DNA from 2 places in the Bacillus sp. FG16 genome. Region 2 is predicted to be linked to the other one. Evidence: a T-box and tRNA genes for the amino acid it is inferred to sense, from the RefSeq annotation. Region 2 holds a T-box; the other holds one or more tRNA genes.
The links. A T-box is a leader RNA that pairs with one kind of tRNA and senses whether it is charged. The one in region 2 lies ahead of metG (methionine--tRNA ligase), so its partner is inferred to be a tRNA-Met.
Positions count from the first base shown of each region.

Region 1: it encodes a tRNA-Met, which carries the amino acid that the T-box ahead of metG (methionine--tRNA ligase) is inferred to sense. The anticodon was not compared.

Region 1 is NZ_JBMDKC010000038.1:15,898-19,182, reverse strand. Features, by position in the region: gene yabQ (spore cortex biosynthesis protein YabQ) at 1-86, shown strand, start outside; gene divIC (cell division protein DivIC) at 83-442, shown strand; gene ACODS7_RS15460 (S1 domain-containing RNA-binding protein) at 530-1,015, shown strand; tRNA gene ACODS7_RS15455 (tRNA-Met) at 1,176-1,249, shown strand; tRNA gene ACODS7_RS15450 (tRNA-Glu) at 1,263-1,334, shown strand; gene spoIIE (stage II sporulation protein E) at 1,594-3,285, shown strand, end outside.
Region 2 is NZ_JBMDKC010000040.1:31,537-34,821, forward strand. Features, by position in the region: gene ACODS7_RS16065 (methyl-accepting chemotaxis protein) at 1-33, opposite strand, end outside; gene ACODS7_RS16070 (class I SAM-dependent methyltransferase) at 447-1,265, opposite strand; T-box leader at 1,379-1,649, shown strand; gene metG (methionine--tRNA ligase) at 1,700-3,285, shown strand, end outside.

The sequences.
Region 1 (3,285 bases), on a different contig from region 2:
TCCTGCAATATATAGCAAAATTGAAGGGGCATATCTTCCAACTATGGGAGCGTATAAAAAAGAAGTTAGGGGGACCTCGGAAATGAGGGAACTGAGACAAAGAACAATCGAAAAGCAGAGTCCAAATCCTGTTAAAGAGCATATAATACAAACGGATGAGAACAGGAAGCGACTTTATCGCCGTTTAGCGGTTTTTCTTGTCTTTACTTTTACAATTATTGCGAGCATTAGTGTAACGTTTTATCAACAAAACAGTTCCATTAAAGCAAAAGAAGCAAAAGTTAAGGACATGAAAAAAGAACTGGATTCATTAACGAATAAAGAAAAAAGTCTAAAAGACGAAGTTCAAAAGTTAAATGATGAAGAGTATGTATTAAAGATTGCTAGAAGGGATTATTTCTTCTCTGGTAAAGGGGAGATAATTTTTCCTGTTTCTAAGTAGAGTATGTCTTATTGACACTATATTTTAGGATTATATATAATAAAGTAAAATTTGACTTTTTAACCACTAAGGAGGAGCATTTTTTTTATGTCAATCGAGGTAGGCAGCAAGTTACAGGGTAAAGTAACAGGTATTACAAATTTTGGGGCTTTTGTGGAGCTGCCAGAAGGCTTAACTGGTCTTGTTCATATTAGTGAAGTTGCTGATAACTATGTAAAAGATATTAACGATCACTTAAAAGTGGGCGACCAAGTAGAAGTAAAAGTTATTAATGTTGAAAAAGATGGAAAGATTGGTTTATCTATCAAAAAAGCGAAAGAACGTGAAAAAACAGAAGGAGATCGTCCACGCGGTGAATACCAACGCGGTGGTGATCAACAACGTTCTGGACGTCCACAACGTAATAATCGCTCTTTCAACAGAGATAATCGCGGTGGCGGTAACGACCGAGCTCCAAAAGAAACATTTGAGCAAAAGATGGCACGCTTCTTAAAGGATAGCGAAGATCGCTTAACTTCTTTAAAGCGTAACACAGAGTCTAAACGTGGTGGCCGTGGCGCGCGTCGCGGATAATAAGGCCGTTTAGTTTTTAACATATAGAGAGGTACCCAGAGTGATGGCTCAGGGTGCTTTTTTATATGTTAAAATATATTTTTAAATTTTTTTTTGAGATGTGTTGACTTTAAATAATATCTGATGTAAGATACTAATTGTCCGTTAAATAAGACGACATGGCGGTGTAGCTCAGCTGGCTAGAGCGTACGGTTCATACCCGTGAGGTCGGGGGTTCGATCCCCTCCGCCGCTATATTTAATTTAACGGCCCGTTGGTCAAGTGGTTAAGACACCGCCCTTTCACGGCGGTAACACGGGTTCGAATCCCGTACGGGTCATCTAAAAAGATCATGCAAATTTGCATGATCTTTTTTTGTTGAATAAATTAAGATATACAACACTTCTACAAAATCACCCTATATTTTCTGAATATTTAATTAAAAATTCAAAAATAACTTACATACTGTGTATATCTGTAGAGTTATTTCGAATAAAAAGTCGAACGATTATAAAAGTGAAAACTGTTGTTTTGACAAAAATCCCAACAATCATCTTTTATAATGACAGTAATTAAACTATGCAGGTGGTGTTAAAAATATGCCTAAAGCAGGAAGGAATACTATGAATACAAGTGCATTGGCAATGAATGAGAGTCAGCTTGGAGGAATAAAGTGGACGAGTAAGTTGCGAATGAAATTTGAGCAAGTTTTCTTTAGATGGGGATTTATTATTGTTGTTATTGGTTTTCTTTTGGGACGAGCATATATATTAACAAATATTTTACCTTTTGCACTTCCGTTTTTTGCTGCTGTTTATGTTATGAAGCGGGATAAGATGCCGTTAGCATTTTTAGCTCTAATGGGAGGAGCTCTTTCAGTCTCGATAGATAATTTGTTTTTTACTTTTGCATCTATCTTTACTTTCTTCATTTATAATATCTTCTTTAGTAGATTTACACGTAAAACCGTTGGACTTGTTCCATTTCAAGTATTTATCTCCGCATTAACCGCACACTTAGTTGTTGTATACTTTGCACAACAAACTGTCACCATGTACGATTTACTCGTTAGTACCATTGAGGCTGGGCTTAGTTTCGTATTAACTATGATATTTTTACAAAGTGTCCCGCTTTTAGTGGAAAGGAAAGGAAAACAACAGGCATTAGAGACGGAAGAAATTGTTTGTTTGATTATATTACTAGCATCTGTTTTAACGGGTACAACAGATTGGTTTGTATATGATGCTTCTATTCAACATATTTTTACAAGGTATTTAGTACTAGTATTTGCATTTATTGCGGGTGCTGCTACAGGATCTACAGTGGGGGTCGTAACAGGATTGATATTAAGTTTAGCAAATGTGTCTAGTTTGTCTCAGCTTAGCCTTCTCGCTTTTTCTGGATTGCTTGGTGGGTTGTTAAAAGAAGGGAAGCGTTTAGGTGTTAGTTTAGGGTTATTAATAGGGACAAGCTTAATTACATTATATGTAGACAAGCAGACGAATATTGTAACAACTTTAATTGAGTCAGGTGTAGCGATTGCGATCTTCTTATTAACGCCAAAGCTTGTTTTGGATCGTATTGCTAAATTTATGCCAGGTACACAAGAGCATTCGCAAGATCAACAACAATATTTAAGAAGGATGCGTGATGTTACAGCAAACAAAATCAATCAATTTGCAAATGTATTTGCTGCTTTATCTAATAGCTTTTCTGTATATGGGTATGTAGAGGAAGAAGATAAAGAGACAGAAGCAGATTTGTTTTTGAGTACAATTACTGCGAAAACATGTCAAACATGCTTTAAAAAGGATCAATGCTGGGTAGTGAATTTCGATAAAACGTACGATTATATGAAACAAATAATGAGTGAAACGGAAGAAGGAACCCTGCAACATAATCGTAAATTAGTTCGTGAGTGGGACAAGCATTGTGTGAGAGGGAAAAAAGTGACAGATTTAGTAGCGGGTGAATTAGATCATTTCTATGAGGGACAAAAATTACGAAAACAAATGAAGGAAAATCGTAGAATAGTTGCGGAGCAACTATTAGGTGTATCAAAGGTTATGGAGGATTTTGCTAAGGAGATACAACGAGAGCGTGAAAATCATCAAGTGCAGGAAGAGCAGATTATGCAAGCGTTCCGTGATTTTGGTGTCGAAGTAGAGCATGTTGATATTTATTGTTTAGATAGAGGAAGTATTGATATTGAAATGTTGATTCCAGTTGCATCTAATGAACATGGTGAATGTGAAAAGTTAGTTGCACCGATGCTTTCGGATATCCTTAAA
Region 2 (3,285 bases):
CAGTAGTTTTTTTCGAATACTAACATATTTCATCGTTACCCCTACCCTCATTTAAACTATTTATTATGATTTATAGATATTAAAAACAAAATTAATAAAAACATTATTATGAAGTTATTAATCTGTTCAATGAAAATTATAGCAGATAATGGAAGGGGTCAGATTGGTATTAGAAAAAGTTCTTAAAATGTATACATTTGCATATCATAAAATTCATAAATAAATATTAGAAATGCTATTGAAATTTGAAATAACATCATGTATACTTCTAATTAGTTGATAACGATTATCAATATCAACTAAAACATTACTCTTCGTTATGTTGGTCATACCCCTTTTTGACGACGTAAGTCAGAGACGAAATGTTGAAATATCTTGTGTCCTATTCTACAGAATTATGGTAATCTCCAACCTCAACTTATATGCGTGAGCATGCAAAAAGGATCCTATCCGTGAAGGGATCCTTTTTTGCATGCTGTCGCAATTATTGTATATAGACCAGGGATACGTTCTTCGATTCCTTCTGGTGCAGTAGAAGGGAAGACCCATCTTTGATGAGATCCATGTTCTTCAACTAGTTTTTCAATTTTAAAATGTTCTTCCGCGAGCGTTGTAATAATTTCTCCTAACGTCCAGCGACGGATGGTTGTTTTCGGTAAAGACTCTTTCTGCGCTTCTGTAAGAAGAATACTGTAAGCAACATCATCTTCAATCAATTCTTCATCGAAATAATTTCCGCTTGCTCGAAATGATGGGTGATCTACTCCTAATAGCTTTGTGTATATTGGATGGTAATCGCGAAGGATAAGTATACCACCAGGCTTTAGTAGTTGAGAGATTTTTGTGAAAAGTGGTTTTAAATCTAGAAAGTAATGAAGTACACCAAGCTCCAGCAATACGATATCAAATGATTTTGAGAGATTTACATTTAGTACATCAGAAACGATGTAATGAATAGAAACGCCTGCGGCATCTGCAAGTTCATTTGCATATTTTGCATTACTCGCTGAAATATCAACAACTGTTACGTCAGAGCCTAAAATGGCGAGAGCAACAGCTTTATTTCCTTTTGAGCCGAGTAAATTAATAATACATTTTCCTTTTGGAGATTGTATGTAAGGTAAATAATGTGCTACTTCGCGTGTGGGATCTTCCATGATTTTTTTCGCATAATCCTCCGGTGCCCCATGGCGATTCGTCCAAGTTTCATAAGCAGCTGTATTCCAGCTTTTTTCATTTATAGTGCTTAGTTGTTTTTGGTTCAATGTTATCACTCCTTTTGTGAACGTATAGGTATTCGGCGGGAGGATGGGATTTCCTGTTTTTTTGATTTAAAGTTTGATTTTTCTGTTAGTTAGTCGTAAAATACGTGTTATACGTAAAAGCGTTGAAAAGGAAAAGTAGAATGAAAATATTCTTTCCAGAGAGCTTCGGTAGCTGAAAAGAAGCAAGAATATTCATTTGAACAATGGCCTTTGAGCTTCGTCCTGAACTTATCAAATGATAATAGTAGGCGGCGACGAGAGTTGGTACTCGTTATCAAAACCACAGTATAAGAGCATAGAGCTCCGTACTTGTTAAGGCTAATTATGTGAGTAATTGGCGAAATAAGGTGGTACCGCGACTGTTTATACAGCCCCGCCCTTATCTTTTTTAAGATAGGGGTGGGGCTTTTTATATTTTAAAGGAGGAATGTAAGATGAGTATTTTTATTGGAGGCGCTTGGCCGTATGCAAATGGTTCGTTACACCTTGGCCATATTGCGAGTTTATTACCTGGAGATATTTTAGCGCGTTATTACAGGGCAAAAGGTGAGAATGTGCTGTATGTTTCAGGGAGTGACTGCAATGGAACACCGATTGCAATTAGAGCAAAACAAGAAGGTGTGACAGCGAAAGAAATTGCTAATAAGTATCATGAAGAATTTCAGCGATGTTTTCGTGATCTCGGTTTTACGTATGATTGCTATACACGTACCGATAGCGAGCATCATCATGAAACTGTTCAAAAAGTTTTTTTACGTTTATTAGAAGAGGGCTATATTTATAAAAAAACAGTGGAACAAGCGTATTGTGAAACGTGTACGCAGTTTTTACCGGATCGTTATGTAGAAGGAATATGTCCACATTGCCATGAAGCAGCAAGAGGAGATCAATGCGATGCTTGTTCTGCTATTTTAGATCCTCTTGATTTGTTAGAAAAGAAATGTAAGTTATGTGGTAGTACGCCATCTGTAGAGGAAACAGAGCATTTCTATTTTGCATTGCATACATTTCAGGAGCAAATTAAACAAGCTGTAGAAATCGCAAAAGAAAAAGGAACATGGCGTGATAATGCAATTCAATTAACGGAAAGATATGTAAAGGAAGGGTTACAAGATAGGGCTGTATCAAGAGATTTACCAATCGGGGTACCAATTCCAGTGAAAGGGTATGAAGATAAGAAAATTTACGTATGGATAGAAGCAGTGGCAGGATATTATTCAGCGAGTAAACATTGGGCTGAAGAAACAGGAAAAGATGATCATGAGTTTTGGAATAGTGATGCGCAAACATATTATGTACACGGCAAGGATAATATTCCATTTCACTCCATCATTTGGCCAGCGGTTTTACTTGGAATAGGAGAGGAAGCAATCCCGCGTCATATCGTTTCGAATGAGTATTTAACAGTAGAGAAAAGAAAGTTATCTACAAGTAAAAATTGGGCAGTATGGGTACCTGACATATTAGAACGTTACAATCCAGATTCTATCCGTTACTTTTTAACAGTAAATGCACCAGAAAATCGTGACACTGATTTTTCATGGCGTGAATTTATTTACAGTCATAATAGTGAATTGTTAGGAGCATATGGAAACTTCGTGAACCGCACATTAAAGTTTATTGAAAAATATTATGATGGCACTGTACCAAAGGTGACTATTAATATAGAGCTGAAAGATAAAGTAGAAGGATTATATAAAAATGTAGGAGAGGCGATTGAGCAAACTAAATTTAAGGTGGCGTTAGAGACAATATTTGATGCAGTACGTTTTGCAAATAAATATTTTGATGAAAAGCAGCCGTGGAAACAAAGAGAAGATGATCCAGTTTCATGTGAAGAAACGATTTATAACTGTGTTTATCTTATTGCTAATTTTGCAAATCTCCTTGAACCATTTTTACCATTTTCAAGTGAAAGAGTTCGAAATACATTGTCGATTGTTAAACGAAATTGGGAACCTCAAAATACGTTGCCGAATAGAATTGATAGCGTACAGCCATTATTTGAACGAATTGATGT